DNA from 2 places in the Streptomyces sp. NPDC127100 genome. Region 1 is predicted to be linked to the other one. Evidence: riboswitches for the same ligand, from Rfam matches in the RefSeq annotation. Region 1 holds a riboswitch; the other holds the start of a gene.
What was found. Region 1 has a riboswitch for glycine ahead of gcvT (glycine cleavage system aminomethyltransferase GcvT). Riboswitches for the same ligand answer to the same signal wherever they lie in the genome.

Region 1 (7,716 bases):
GGCGAGTTCGGCCGTGGAGAGGATCACACCGCCGCGCGGGCCGCCCAGCGTCTTGTGGGTCGTGGTGGTCACCACGTGGGCGTGCGGGACCGGGTTCGGGTGCAGGCCCGCCGCGACCAGACCGGCGAAGTGCGCCATGTCGACCATCAGGTACGCGCCGACCTCGTCGGCGACCTTGCGGAACGCGGCGAAGTCCAGCTGCCGCGGGTAGGCCGACCAACCGGCCACGATCAGCTTCGGCCGGTTCTCCCTGGCGAGGCGCTCCACCTCGGCCATGTCGACCTGGCCGTCGTCGCCGACGTGGTAGGCGACGACGTTGTAGAGCTTGCCGGAGAAGTTGATCTTCATGCCGTGGGTCAGGTGCCCGCCGTGGGCGAGGTTCAGACCCATGATCGTGTCGCCCGGCTTGAGCAGCGCGAACATCGCCGCCGCGTTGGCCTGGGCGCCCGAGTGCGGCTGCACGTTGGCGTGCTCGGCACCGAACAGCGCCTTGACCCGGTCGATGGCGATCTGCTCGATCACGTCGACGTGCTCGCAGCCGCCGTAGTAGCGGCGGCCCGGGTAGCCCTCGGCGTACTTGTTGGTGAGGACCGAGCCCTGTGCCTCCATGACCGCGACCGGCGCGAAGTTCTCGGAGGCGATCATCTCGAGGGTGGACTGCTGGCGGTCCAGCTCGGCGTCGACGGCGGCGGCGACGTCGGGGTCGAGCTCGTGCAGGGGGGTGTTCAGAAGCGACATGCGTCCGTGTCTCCTCAGGCGCCGGCGAACTCGGTGTACTCGTCGGCGGAGAGCAGGTCGCCCGGCTCCTCGCTGACGCGCACCTTGAACAGCCAGCCGCCCTCGAAGGGGGCCGAGTTCACCAGCGACGGGTCGCCGACGACGTCGTCGTTGACCTCGGTGACCTCGCCGGAGACGGGGGAGTACAGGTCGGAGACCGACTTGGTCGACTCCAGTTCGCCGCAGGTCTCGCCCGCGGCCACGGTGGCGCCGACATCGGGGAGCTGGACGAAGACGACGTCACCGAGCGCGTTGGCCGCGTGCTCCGTGATGCCGACCGTCGAGACGCCGTCCTCGGCGGCCGACAGCCACTCGTGCTCCTTGCTGTAGCGCAGCTGCTGGGGGTTGCTCATGGCCTGAATTCTCCTGTACGCGGGGGAGTGGTGGTGACGGGGGGACTGCGGAACCTGCTGATGGGAGGCGCCGGACGCGCACGGGGGCGGCGAAGCGCCCCGCACGCCCGGTGTCTACTTCTGGCGCTTGTAGAACGGCAGCGCCACGACCTCGTACGGCTCGTGGGTGCCCCGGATGTCCACGCCGACGCCGGCGGTGCCCGGAGCGGCGTGCGCCGCGTCGACGTACGCCATGGCGATCGGCCTGCCCAGCGTGGGGGAGGGGGCGCCGGAAGTGACCTCGCCGACCACCTCGCCGCCGGCGACGACCGCGTACCCGGCGCGCGGGACCCGGCGGCCCTCGGCGACCAGGCCGACCAGGACGCGGGGCGGGTTCGTCTCGGCCCGCGAGGCGGCCTCCCGGAGCGCGGCCCGGCCCACGAAGTCGCCCTCCTTCTCGAACTTCACCACCCGGCCGAGGCCGGCGTCGAAGGGCGTCAGCGCGGTCGTCAGCTCGTGCCCGTACAGCGGCATGCCCGCCTCCAGGCGGAGCGTGTCCCGGCAGGACAGGCCGCACGGCACCAGCCCGGCGCCCTCGCCCGCCTTGGTCAGCGCCTGCCACAGCTCCACGGCGTGCTCCGGCTTCACGAACAGCTCGAAGCCGTCCTCGCCGGTGTAACCGGTGCGCGCGATGAGCGCCGGCACGCCGGCGACCGTGCCCGGCAGGCCCGCGTAGTACTTCAGGCCGTCCAGGTCGGCGTCGGTGAGCGAGGCCAGGATGCCCGGGGACTCGGGCCCCTGCACGGCCAGCAGCGCGTAGGCGTCGCGGTCGTCACGGACCTCGGCGTCGAAGCCGACGGCCCGCTCGGTGAGCGCGTCCAGCACCACCTGGGCGTTGGAGGCGTTGGCGACGACCAGGTACTCGGTCTCGCCCAGGCGGTAGACGATCAGGTCGTCCAGGATGCCGCCGTCCTCGCGGCAGATCATGGTGTAGCGGGCCCGGCCCGGCTTCACGGTGCCGATGTTCCCGACCAGCGCGTGGTCCAGCAGGTCGGCGGCCTGCGGGCCGGTGACCGTGATCTCACCCATGTGGGAGAGGTCGAAGAGCCCGGCCCGGGTGCGCACCGCCACGTGCTCGTCGCGCTCGGAGCCGTAGCGCAGGGGCATGTCCCAGCCGGCGAAGTCGGTCATCGTCGCGCCCAGCGCGCGATGCGTGGCATCGAGCGCGGTACGGCGCAGTTCGGTACTGCTCATCGGTCGTTCGTCTCCCAGGACAGGACTGGACGGGCGAGGGCGGTCCTCCCCATCTGTCATCGGAACCTGAGAGGTTCGCCATGACCACCGGAGTGCGGCGATCAGGACTTGCACCTTGGGTGGGGCAGCCGTCGGTCGGCGGCCCGCTTTTCAGATGTGCCTCGCCCGCGCGGTAACGGGGCCTGAGAGATTCAAGGGAGGGACTTGCTCCTTCGGCGCCCCGGCGAAGGCCGGGGACTCTCCCGCGCGGATTCAAACGGCCGGTATGCAGTTGGCGCCGCCATCATTGCACGCCGGGCCCGTTCGTGGCAGACCGTGATCTGTAACCGGCTTGTGGCAGTAAGCGCACGAAAACGCGAGACCGCCGCATTACCTTCTCTTTACACTCGACGGGGACGGGAACTCGTGAACCGCCCCAGGGGAGGACGATCACGGTGAACAGGACCACGGCGTACGCAACGACCTCGGGCATCGCGCTGCCGAAGCGGCCCACCCCGGCCGGGACGGCGTGCGCCGCACCCGCCGCACCCGTCGTCCGCGATCTGCGGGACCGCGACGGCCGCAGCCCGCACGCCCTGCTCTTCGGGCCCCGGGACGTGGTGGTGATCACCGGCCTGCCCGGCAGCGGCAAGTCCACCCTCATGCGGCGCACGGTGCGCGGCCTGCGCGTCGACTCGCAGGACACCCGGGACCGCTGGGACCGCCGCATGCCGCGCCTCCTCCCGTACGCCCTCTACCGGCCCCTCGTCCGCCTCGCCCACTACGCCGGGCTGCGCCGCGCCCTGCGCTCCGGCGAGGGCGTCGTCGTGCACGACTGCGGCACGCAGGCCTGGGTGCGCGGCTGGCTGGCCCGCGAGGCGCGCCGGCGCGGCGGCACCCTGCACCTGCTGCTCCTCGACGTCGGCGCCGACGACGCCCTGGCCGGCCAGCGCGAGCGGGGCCGGGGCGTGTCGCGGTACGCGTTCCTGCGGCACCGCGCGGCCACCCGGCGCCTGCTGGCCGCCGTGACCGGGGCCACCCTGCCCGCCGGGTGCGCCTCGGCGGTCCTCCTCGACCGGGCGGCGGCGGACACGCTGCACCGGATCGCCTTCACCGGCTGAGGTGACGCACCGTGGGCCGGTGGGGCCGAACGGGTTAGCCTTTCAGCCACAGCAGCGGTACCCAGGCAGGCGGTAGGCAGATGGACTTCCCAGCGGACTTCCCGGCGGACCTCTCACCGGAGTTCCCGGCGCGGCCGCATCCCCACCCGCACGGCGGATGGCCCGGCAACGAGCTGGAGGAGGTGCTGTCGGCCTCCCTCGGCGTGCCGGGCGCCGGCGGCCGGATCACGGAGGTGCTCGGCCGCAGCTTCGTCTGGGTCCCGCTGCCGAACGGCGGCGGCCCGGACAGCGGCCCCCTCGACCTGCCCACGGTGGAGATCGACGGCCAGGCCCATGTGCCGGTGTTCAGCTCCGAGGAGCAGCTCCGCCTGGTCGCCGGCCCCCACATGGCGTACACCGTCGCCCCCGCCGTCGAGTTCGCCCGCGGTCTGCCCCCGCAGGTCGGTATCGCCGTGAACCCGGACGGCGTCGTCGGCGTCCCGCTGCCGCCGGCCGCCGTGGCCGAGCTGTGCCGGGCCGGACGCACCCCGCTGGACGGGCCCGCGTCCGGCGGCCGGGTCCGCCTCTTCGAACCCGACTGGCAGGACGACCCGGTGGACTTCCTGGCCGCGGCCTCCGCCGAGTTCGCCGCCACCGGCGTGGTCCGCACCGCCCGCCGCTGCCTGGCCGCCGTCGAGACCGCCGACCCGGTGATGTTCGTCGGCGTGGAACTCTCCCACTGGGAGGGCGACGCCCAGGCGCTCCCCCTCGACGCCCTCGGCCGCGCCCTCGGCGCGGTCCCGGTCGCGTGGCCGGTCAACCTGGTCCTCCTGGAGGCGGCCCAGGACCCGGTCTGCGACTGGATGCGGGCGCACGTACGCCCCTTCTACGACCAGGCCTTGTGAGCGCCCGCGGGGGGAGCGCCCCGTCGGGGCGCGGGGCCGTGACCCGGACGGCGCCGCCGCGGGAGCGCGACAGGCCGGGAGGCACCCGCACCCGCCGGCGGACGACGAGCCCCGCGCTCCGAACCGCCGCCGCCGGCGGAGCCCTAAGCTGGTGTCACAACAGGGGACGATTCTCGAAGGGTCGGTAAAAGGTGAGCGCGAGCGGTACCGCCGCGACCGGGCAGGTCGAGCACATGCTGCGCCAGGTGACGCCCGGACGCTACGACGCCTACGAGGCCCTGCTCCGCGCGCTCGCCGCCCCCGCCTCCGGCCAGGTCTGGATGCTGCTGTGGCACGGTCAGGCCGGCTCCCCGGACGCCCAGTACGGGAGCATGGAGGTCGACGGGTTCGGCTACGCGCCCTGCGTCACCTCCGCCCAGGAGCTCTCCGCCAGCGGCTGGAACCGGTCGTACGAGGTGGTCGACGGTCTGGAGGTGGCCCGCGCCCTCTACCCGGACCACTTCGGCCTCTGGCTCAACCCGCACGCCCCCGGCGGCGGGGTCGGCATCCCCTGGCTCGATCTGCGCCGCATCGCCTCCGGTCTCGACCGCCAGCCCGCCGGGCCGCTGCGCCTGTCCGAACCGGCCATCGAGATCCCGCAGTTCTACGCCCTGCTCGCGCAGAACGCCCACCGCACCCCGGCGGTGCGCGCGCTGCGCCGCGCCTGGGTGCAGCCGTCGCTGGGCGCCCCGTACCTCGCCATCGGCCTCGACGTCTACGACACGTCGCCGCCGGCCGTGGACGCCGTGCGCGCGATGATGCAGCAGTCCGTCGCCGCGGTACCGGAGGGCCTGCCGGTGTCGACGGTCGCGATGACCGACGCGCACGACCCGGTCGCCATGTGGCTGCGCGTCAACGCCCGCCCCTTCTACGACCGCGAGGCCCACGCGGCCCCCGCCCAGGCGCCCGGCGCCGGGTACGGCTACCCTCCCGCTCGCGGGGCCTTCTGACGGAGCGTCGGGTCGCGCCGCCGGTGCCGGCGACGCTCCGTGCTCTTCACGTCACGAACACATTTCTTCGCGCGTAGACGGCGACGGAAGGTCGCGAAGGTCGGCGATTTCGCCGTTCTGTCCCAACTGTCCTTCGTCCGAAGGCCGTTACCCACTGTTCGGATAACGGAATCCCTAGCAGTGCATCACGGTTGCGCATACTTTCCCGGTCAGGCCTGGCGGGTGATCGTGACGACGCTGAAGACTCCCGAGACAGACACCGGATCGTTCGATCCCGTGCTCGAGAGCAAGTCGACAAAGCCGTAATCCACGGCGGGTGTAGGCCGGTCACCACCGGCGAGAGGGGTCGGGTCACTGTGACCGCACCGATCGAGACCACCGGGGCGCAAGCCGAGGCACAGCCCGAGGCTGTCCTCGCCGGTGCCGATAAGGGGCAGATCGAGGGCCGTTCCCTGGGGCAGATCGCCTGGTCCCGTTTCAAGAAGGACAAGGTCGCCATGGCCGGCGGGGTCGTCGTGATCCTGCTGATCCTCCTCGCGATCCTCTCCCGCCCCATCCAGGCGATCTTCGGCCTGGACCCCAACGCCCTCAACCAGGACCTGATCGACCCCAACACCTCGCTGCCCAAGGGCGACTTCGGCGGCATGAGCTGGGACCACCCGCTCGGTGTGGAGCCGAAGTTCGGCCGGGACATCGCCACCCGCATCCTCGAGGGCTCCTGGGTCTCGCTGGTCGTCGCCTTCGGCGCCACGATCCTGTCCAACACCATCGGCGCGGTCCTCGGCGTGGTGGCCGGCTACTACGGCGGACGCGTCGACACGATCATCAGCCGGCTGATGGACACCTTCCTGGCCTTCCCCCTCCTGCTGTTCGCGATCGCCATCTCGGCGACCCTGCAGGGCGGCGCCTTCGGACTGGAGGGCCTGCCGCTGCACATCATGGTGCTGGTCTTCGTCATCGGCTTCTTCAACTGGCCCTATCTGGGCCGCATCGTCCGCGGCCAGACGCTGGCCCTGCGTGAACGGGAGTTCGTCGACGCCTCCCGGGGGATGGGCGCCAAGGGCCCGTACATCCTCTTCCGGGAGCTGCTGCCGAACCTCGTCGGCCCGATCATCGTCTACTCGACGCTGCTCATCCCGACCAACATCATCTTCGAGGCGTCCCTGAGCTTCCTCGGCGTCGGCATCCAGCCCCCGCAGGCCTCGTGGGGCGGCATGATCAACCAGGCGGTCGCCTTCTACCAGGTCGACCCCCAGTTCATGATCGTTCCTGGTCTCGCCATCTTCGTGACCGTCCTGGCGTTCAACCTGCTCGGCGACGGTCTCCGTGACGCTCTCGACCCGCGCAGCCGCTGACCGGCGACTGCCGCGAGAGTCCCAAAGATTTTGCCAACAATGGAGGGGAAGCAGACCATCATGCGAAGGTCAGCGCTGGCCGCGGTCGCGGCCATCGGCAGTGCGAGCTTGCTGCTTTCGGCTTGCAGCAAGGCCGATGACAACTCGGACAACAACGGTAAGAAGTCGGCTGAGGCCAACGCAGCGACCAAGGGTGTCGTCAACGCCTCCACCCAGAAGGGTGGAACGGTCACGTACGAGTACTCGGACGTGCCGGACTCCTTCGACCCCGGCAACACGTACTACGCGTACATGTACAACCTCAGCCGGCTGTACGCCCGCCCGCTGATGACCTTCCAGCCCGGCGCGGGCGAGAAGGGCAACACCCTGGTCCCGGACCTCGCCGCCAGCAAGGGCGTGCCGAGCGACGGCGGCAAGACCTGGACGTACAAGCTGCGTCCGGGCCTGAAGTACCAGGACGGCACCCCGATCACCGCGAAGGACGTCAAGTACGCGGTCGAGCGCTCCAACTTCGCGCGTGACGTGCTCTCCCTCGGTCCGAACTACTTCCAGCAGTTCATGCAGGACGGCGACAAGTACAAGGGCCCGTACAAGGACAAGAGCCCCGAGGGCCTGAAGTCCATCCAGACGCCGGACGACACCACGATCGTCTTCCACCTCAACCGGTCCTTCCAGGAGTTCGACTACCTGGTCGCCACTCCGCAGACCGCGCCGGTGCCCCAGTCCAAGGACAAGGGCATCGACTACGTCAAGAGCATCGTGTCCTCCGGCTCGTACAAGTTCGAGAGCTACGAGGAGGGCAAGCAGGCCGTCCTCGTCCGCAACGAGAACTGGGACCCGAAGACGGACCCGCTGCGCAAGCAGTACCCGGAGAAGATCGTCGTCAAGCTCAAGGTCAACGCCGAGACGATCGACCAGGACGTCCAGGCCGGCACCGCGATCGACCTCGGCGGCACCGGTGTCCAGGCCGCGACGCAGGCGAAGGTCGTCAACGACACCACCCTGAAGGCCAACACCGACAACAC
Region 2 (7,716 bases), on a different contig from region 1:
TGGCCGCCGGCGTCGTGCACCTGGGCGCAGATGTCGGCGACGTGCTCCTCGAAGACGCCGTGCGTCGAGGGATACGTGATCATCAGCACGGCCAGCTCGTCGCGGTGCTTCTCGATCTTGGCGCGCAGGTCCTCGACGTCGATCTCGCCGTCCTCGGCGGTCCTGACGACGACGACCTTCATGCCGGCCATGACGGCGCTCGCCGCGTTGGTGCCGTGCGCGGAGGACGGGATGAGGCAGACAGTGCGCTGGTCGTCGCCGTTGGCGCGGTGGTAGCCGCGAACGGCGAGCAGTCCGGCGAACTCGCCCTGCGACCCGGCGTTCGGCTGGAGCGACACCTTGTCGTACCCGGTGACCTCGGCGAGGCGTTCCTCGAGCTCGCGGATGAGGGTGAGGTAGCCCTGCGCCTGCTCGGCGGGCGCGAAGGGGTGCAGCTGCCCGAACTCGGACCAGGTGACCGGCTCCATCTCGGTGGTCGCGTTGAGCTTCATGGTGCACGAGCCCAGCGGGATCATGCCGCGGTCCAGCGCGTAGTCGCGGTCGGCGAGGCGGCGCAGGTAGCGCAGCATCGCGGTCTCGGAGCGGTGCGCGTGGAAGACGGGGTGGGTCAGGAAGTCGTCGGTGCGCAGACGCGCCTCGGGCAGGGCGTCCCCGGCGCTCGCGTCCAGGGCCGCCACGTCGCCCTCGACGCCGAACGCGTTCCACACGCCGCCGACCTGGGCGCGCGTGGTGGTCTCGTCGCAGGCGAACGACACGTGGTCGGCGTCGACGAGGCGCAGGTTGATGCCGTTCTCGCGGGCGGCGTGCACGATCTCGCCGGCCCGGCCGGGCACCCGCGCGGTGACCGTGTCGAAGTAGGCACCGTGCACGATCTCGACGCCGCCGGCCGCCAGACCCGCGGCGGTGACCGAGGCGTACCGGTGGGTGCGGCGCGCGATGGCCCGCAGCCCGTCCGGCCCGTGGTACACGGCGTACATGCCGGCCATGACGGCGAGCAGCACCTGCGCGGTGCAGATGTTGCTGGTCGCCTTCTCGCGGCGGATGTGCTGCTCGCGGGTCTGCAGGGCGAGGCGGTAGGCCTTGTTGCCGTCGGCGTCCACGGACACGCCCACGAGACGGCCGGGCAGGCTGCGCGCGAACTTCTCGTGGACGGCCATGTAACCGGCGTGCGGTCCGCCGAAGCCCATCGGCACACCGAAGCGCTGGGTGGTGCCGACGGCGATGTCCGCGCCCAGCTCACCGGGCGAGGTGAGCAGCGTGAGGGCGAGCAGGTCGGCGGCGACGGTGACGAGCGCGCCGAGCTCGTGCGCCCGGTCGACGACCGGCTTGATGTCGCGGACGGCACCGGAGGCACCCGGGTACTGGATCAGGACGCCGTTGATCTCCCGCTCGGCGACCTCGGCGGGGATGCCGTCGCTCAGGTCGGCGACGACGACCTCGACGCCGGTCGGCTCGGCGCGCGTCCGGATCACGGCGATGGTCTGCGGCAGCGCGTCCGCGTCGACCAGGAAGAGGCCCTTCTTGTTCTTGCCCATGCGCCGGGACAGGGCCATCGCCTCCGCGGCGGCGGTGCCCTCGTCGAGCAGCGAGGCGCCGGAGGTCGGCAGGCCGGTGAGGTCGGCGACCATGGTCTGGAAGTTCAGCAGGGCCTCCAGGCGGCCCTGGGAGATCTCCGGCTGGTAGGGGGTGTACGCGGTGTACCAGGCCGGGCTCTCCATGACGTTGCGCAGGATGACCGGCGGGGTGAAGGTGCCGTAGTAGCCCAGGCCGATCATGGAGTCCAGGACCTGGTTGCGATCGGCCAGCGAGCGCAGCTCGGCCAGTACCTCGGCCTCGGAACGGGCGCCGGGCAGGTCCAGCGCGTCGGCGTTCTTGATCACATCCGGTACCGCGGCGGCCGTCAGCTCGTCGAGCGAGCCGTAGCCGACCTGCGCGAGCATCTTCGCCCGGGCCTCGTGGTCGGGGCCGATGTGGCGCTGCTCGAAGGGTGCTGCCTGTTCGAGCTCGGAGAGCGGAATGCGAGGGGCTGTCATTGCGGAGGCCTCCTGGTCTGACGACCTTCGAGGGGCACCACGGCGCGGGTGCCCGGACGGCCTCCCCCTCTGTCATCTCGACCTGAGAGCTTCACCGGGCCGCCCGAGGGCTGCCGGCTTTCACCGTCGGTGAGAGCGGAGGCCGCGGCACCCGCTCTGCTTTCCAGAGTGACCTCGTCCGTGCGGTACGTGGGCCTGAGAGATTCCGGGGAGGATTTGCTCCTTCGGCGCCTCCGATGATGTCTGGAGGACTCTCCCGCACGGGGTCAGCAGCCGTCTGCCAGCCTACCAGCGAGGCGGACGCACAGGTCTTCGAGTGACTGAGCGCACCTTCGAGTGGCCGCTCGCCCCAAAGTGGCTTTTTGTTGTACTGACGCATGATTCGCCGGATGGTGTGCGACCAAGTGGAGGGCCCGTGCGTACCGAGATCGATCCGCGCAGTCTGATAGGCCGCAAGGCGTTCGACCGCAAAGGCACCAGGATCGGCACCGTCGACGAGGTCTACCTCGACGATGCCACCGGCGTCCCCGAGTGGGCCGCCATCCGCACCGGGCTGTTCAGCAGGGACGCTTTCGTGCCGCTCGAGCCCAGCGAGCTGGTCGAGGGAACGCTGCACGTGCCCTTCGACCGGTCCCTGATCAAGGAGGCCCCGGACTTCGGCGTCGGCCGCCATCTCTCACCGGAACAGGAACTCCAGCTCTACCACCACTACGGCCTCGACGTGGCCGCGGCGCCTCCGCTCCCCGACCACGACTTCGGCAAGCTGGCCGGCACGGGCAACGAGGAGGGCTGAGCCACCTGCCTCCCGGCGCCGGCCGCGCCCCGGCCGCGGGGTACGGCGTCCCGGGCGTCCTCCACGCGCACCGCTCCGCGGGTCACGGCGCCGCGCCGGCGGCACCCCGGCCGGGCACCTCCTCCGCCGGCGGGGCTGCCGGGCCCGGGGCGGCGACGCCGGACGCCGCCGGGTCCGCGGCCCCCTCCCCGGCGGCGTCCGGCGTCCCCCCGTCCTCCCCCGGGCCGGGCGGCGGGGACGCCACCAGCGGCAGCGGCTCGGCCGGTGTCAGGCGGGGATCGTCGACGGCGAAGGTGCGCACCCGGCCGGGTACGGAGTACGGCGTCTCGAAGCGCACCGTGACCCGCCCCAGGCCACTGCCCTGCACCCACCCGTGCCCGAGCTCCGTGTGCCGCACGTCGTGACCGGAGGGCCAGTGGCGCTCGGCGGGGGCCTGCCGGTGCTCCTGAGCGGGCTCCTCGCGCGGCGCCTCCGGGAGTTCCTCGGCCCGCTCGCCCGCCGCCTGCGCGAACAGGTCCTCCTGCGTGTAGTCGGCGAGGCCGCTGACGCCGACCCCGAGCAGCCGTACACCGCCCGTGGTGTCCACGGAGTCCAGCAGCCGGGCCGCCGCCTCCCGCACCACCGCCGGGTCGTCCGTGGGCCCGCGCAGGGTCTCCGAGCGCGTCAGCGTGGAGAAGTCGTACCGCCGGACCTTGAGCACGATGGTCCGGCCGGACAGCCCGGACCCGCGCAGCCGCCGCACGCACCGGTCGGCGAGCCGCCCCACCTCCACACCGACCCGCACCCGGTCGTGGATGTCCACGTCGTACGTGTCCTCGACCGACACCGACTTGGTCTCCCGCTCGGACACCACGGGCCGGTCGTCGCGCGCCAGCGCCATCGCGTACAGGGCGTGCCCGTGCGCCTTGCCGAGCAGCCGCACCAGCTCGTCCTCGCCCGCCTCGGCGATTTCCTCCACTGTCGTGATGCCGGCCCGGCGCAGATGGTCTCCCGTGGCCGGTCCCACCCCGGGGAGGATCCGGACGGACTTCGGTCCGAGCATGGCCCGCTCGGTCCCGGGTTCGATGAGCACCAGCCCGTCCGGCTTGGCCTCCTCCGAGGCGATCTTGGCGAGCATCTTGGAGGCGGCCAGCCCGACCGAACCGGTGAGGCCGGTGACGGCCCGGATGTCCGCGCGCAGCTTCGCCCCGGCCAGTCGCGCCGAGTCGGCGTCCCAGGCCGTCCCGCCGGCCTCCAGGTCCACGAACGCCTCGTCCAGGCTCAGCGGCTCCACCAATGGCGACAGGGCCCGCAGCAGCCGCATGACCTGCCGGCTGATCGCCCGGTACAGCTCGAAGCGCGGGACGAGATACGCGGCGTTGGGCGCGAGGCGCCGCGCCTGGCCCATGGGCATCGCGGAGTGGACGCCGAAGACCCGCGCCTCGTAGGAGGCCGTGGCGACCACTCCTCGCGGCCCCAGACCGCCCACCACGACGGCCTTCCCGCGCAGGCTCGGCTTGGACGCCTGCTCCACCGAGGCGAAGAAGGCATCCATGTCGAGATGCAGGATCGTGGGCGCGGTTCTCACGTCTCCGATGCTGCCCTACGCCACTGACAATCCGGCGTCGGTGTCCCGCGGGCCCGGTGCGTCCTCAGACCGCCCGGTTGCGGCGTCGCGCCAGTTCGTCCGCGGGGTTGGGTCCGACCAGCGTCTCCCCCGTGTCGATCCGTTCCCCGTGGAGCTGGGACAGAGCGCCCTCGACGTCCCGCCACACCACGCCGACGGCGATCCCGAAGATGCCCTGGCCGCCCTGGAGCAGGGCGTGGACTTCGTCGGGCGACGTGCACTCGTAGACCGTGGCGCCGTCGCTCATCAGCGTCATGCGCTCCAGGTCGCGGAAGCCGCACTCCCTCAGGTGCTGGACGGCGGTCCGGATGTTCTGCAGCGACACCCCGGTGTCGAGGAACCGCTTCACGATCTTCAGCACGACGACGTCGCGGAAGCTGTAGAGGCGCTGGGTGCCGGACCCGTGGGCGGGCCGCACGCTCGGCTCCACGAGGCCCGTACGGGCCCAGTAGTCGAGCTGCCGGTAGGTGATGCCCGCGGCGGCGCAGGCCGTCGGCCCGCGGTAGCCGATCTGCTCGGACGCCATGGACGTCGCCCCTCCGCTGCCCGGCACGGCCGCAGGCCGCTGCGGAGCGTGCTCGGCCGTGCCACCGGGCTGGGGGCATCCCCCGCTCGAGCGGAGCCGAGAACTCGGGGAAGGGTACGAGCCGCCCACCCCGAGGCCTCGTCCGGGGCCACCCCCGGCCGTACTGTCGCCGCTCATTCCCACGCCGACCTCCGTCCTTGACCTGCCTCCTCGACGGTAGGCAGTCACCAAGGGTGCGTCAACGATCGCCACACTCGGCACGCCGAGTGATAATCACCCTAAGAGTGGTTTCGCGTGCCCCGTCGCGGGGAAAGGCTAGCCGAATGTGCTCGGAGGGGGCCGTACGACGCCGTCGCCGTTCCGGCCCGGTGCGGGACTACTGGTTGCTGCTGCCGAAGTCCTCCGGCGAGATCTGGTCGAGGAACTCGCGGAACTTCTCCACCTCGTCCTCCTGCTCGTCCGGGATGGCGATGCCCGCGTCGTCGAGCACCCCGTCGCTGCCGTAGATCGGCGTTCCGGTGCGCAGGGCCAGCGCTATGGCGTCGGACGGCCTGGCGCTCACCTCGACGCCGCTGGCGAAGACCAGCTCGGCATAGAAGACTCCCTCGCGGAGGTCCGTGATGCGAACTTCCGTGAGCTCCTGGCCGACGGCCTCCAGCACGTCCTTGAACAGGTCGTGGGTCAGCGGCCGCGCGGGGGCCATGCCCTGCTGGGCGAAGGCGATGGCCGTCGCCTCTCCCGGCCCGATCCAGATGGGAAGGTAGCGGTCGCCTCCCACTTCGCGCAGCAGCACGATCGGTTGGTTGGAGGGCATCTCGACCCGGACACCTACGACATCGAGCTCGTTCACACAGCAACCCTAGGCCGTGCTCGGGACGTTTGGGTAGTCGGGCCGGGAACGGGTGGGCGATACGGGTCCCTCACGGGCCCCGTTTCAGGACAGCCGCACCCCGAGGGCCGTCTGCACCAGGGCCGCGTGCAGCTTCACCGCGAGCCCGGCCAGTTCCTTGGTGCGGGCTTCGGCATGTGCCCTGGTCTGCGGGTTGCGGTGGCGTCTGAGCGGGGCCACCACCTGGTCCACGAGCCCGGCCTCCCGGTCGGCGGCGGCCTTCATCAGCCGCAGGTGGCGCGGCTCGATCCCGAACCGTCCCAGCTCGACCACGAGCGAGGCGACGGTGACCGCCTCGGCGTCGTAGGCGCCGTCGGCCAGTGGAGCGACGAGCCCGTACGACTCCCATTCCGCCAGCTCCTGCTCGCCGATACCGGCGGCGGCGAGCAGCTCGTCCCGTCCGATCCGGGCCGCCGTGGGTTCCTCGTCGGGTTCCGGCACGGCCTCCCCGTCGCGCTGCCGGCCCAGGGTCGGCAGCCGCACCGCCTCACCGCGCTCCATGGCGTCCAGGTGCTCGCGGATCACCTTGAGCGGCAGGTAGTGGTCCCTCTGCATGCGCAGGACATGACCGAGGCGCTCGACGTCGTGGGGGCTGAACTTGCGGTACCCCGCCGGGGTACGCCGCGGCTCGACCAGGCCCTCGGCCTCCAGGAAACGGATCTTGGAGATGGTGATGTCGGGGAACTCGTCGCGGAGCGTGTTCAGCACCGAGCCGATACTCATCAGCCCCTTGTCCGTGGCGGCGGTGCCGGGGCCGGCACCGCCACTCGGTGTTCGAAGCATGGACCTTCCCTGGGACTCCCCCGGAACGAGTCCGGGGCCGGTCAGTAGCCCCGCTGGCTCGCGTAGAAGACCAGCCGGTACTTACCGATCTGCACCTCGTCGCCGTTGGACAGCGCGACCTGGTCGATCCGCTCACGGTTCACGTACGTGCCGTTCAGGCTGCCGACGTCGGCGACCGTGAACGAGCCGTCCGGGACACGGCGGAACTCCACGTGCCGGCGGGAGACCGTCACGTCGTCCAGGAAGATGTCGCTCTGCGGGTGGCGCCCGGCCGTGGTCAGCTCACCGTCCAGCAGGAAGCGGCTGCCCGAGTTCGGGCCGCGGCGCACGACCAGGAGCGCCGAACCCAGCGGCAGCGCGTCCACGGCCGCCTGCGCCTCGGGAGAGAGCGCCGGCACCGCCGTCTGACCGGTCATCTCGGCGTCGTACGCCTCGAGGCCGGAGATGGAGATCGTCGAGGTCGTCTCGGACGCCCGCTCCGGTACCGCGCCGGGACGCAGCGGGGCGCCGCAGTTCGAGCAGAAGCGGCTGTTCTCCGCGTTGCGGTTGCCGCACCTCGTACACACCAGGGCCGACATGGACGGATCCTCCTGCCGCGGCTGCCCCGCCGGGGCGTACCCTCCGCCAGCACCCGGGGCCGGCGGTTGCCCGAAACCTATGCCGCCGGACTGCGCGCGGTCAACGGACGGCGCGCCCTGGCCACCGGGATAGCCGCCACCCGGGCCGGCCACCTGGTCGCGGAACATCGGGCGTGAGCCTTCCGCGTCGGGCTGGGCGCGATGGCGAGCGGTCGCGTTGTCGCTGCCTTCTCGCGCGCTCTTGCCGAACAACTTCGCAAACAACTTCACGGGCGATTCCCCTTGACCGAAACAGACCCGCCCGTGGGGCAGGACGAACCCTGACTGAACCTACTGACCGACCCGGACACCTTCACAACGTCCGTCTCCACCGGACAGTTTCCACCACGCACCACCCAATCGGTGCGCCGACCCCCCGCAACCTCTTGCCCTCGCCGGATGCCCCCCATGCACCGCCGGTTCACTGGGAGGACGACCGAGCGTAGTCAGGCCGCTTCGCCGCTCGCAA

Region 2: linked by a shared signal. The riboswitch ahead of gcvP (aminomethyl-transferring glycine dehydrogenase) and the one ahead of gcvT (glycine cleavage system aminomethyltransferase GcvT) in region 1 are both predicted to bind glycine.

Annotation. Positions count from the first base shown of each region.
Region 1 covers NZ_JBHXFL010000023.1:34,379-42,094, forward strand. The annotation lists gene glyA (serine hydroxymethyltransferase) at 1-738, opposite strand, end outside; gene gcvH (glycine cleavage system protein GcvH) at 753-1,130, opposite strand; gene gcvT (glycine cleavage system aminomethyltransferase GcvT) at 1,245-2,363, opposite strand; glycine riboswitch at 2,524-2,618, opposite strand; gene ACFWJB_RS21035 (AAA family ATPase) at 2,798-3,463, shown strand; gene ACFWJB_RS21040 (enhanced serine sensitivity protein SseB) at 3,544-4,347, shown strand; gene ACFWJB_RS21045 (enhanced serine sensitivity protein SseB C-terminal domain-containing protein) at 4,539-5,336, shown strand; gene ACFWJB_RS21050 (ABC transporter permease) at 5,693-6,691, shown strand; gene ACFWJB_RS21055 (ABC transporter substrate-binding protein) at 6,731-7,716, shown strand, end outside.
Region 2 covers NZ_JBHXFL010000075.1:8,154-15,869, forward strand. The annotation lists gene gcvP (aminomethyl-transferring glycine dehydrogenase) at 1-2,033, opposite strand, end outside; glycine riboswitch at 2,207-2,302, opposite strand; gene ACFWJB_RS34440 (PRC-barrel domain-containing protein) at 2,449-2,826, shown strand; gene ACFWJB_RS34445 (DNA polymerase IV) at 2,909-4,393, opposite strand; gene ACFWJB_RS34450 (MerR family transcriptional regulator) at 4,458-5,141, opposite strand; gene ACFWJB_RS34455 (bifunctional nuclease family protein) at 5,335-5,808, opposite strand; gene ACFWJB_RS34460 (MerR family transcriptional regulator) at 5,893-6,630, opposite strand; gene ACFWJB_RS34465 (FHA domain-containing protein) at 6,672-7,208, opposite strand; gene ACFWJB_RS34470 (DUF881 domain-containing protein) at 7,669-7,716, opposite strand, start outside.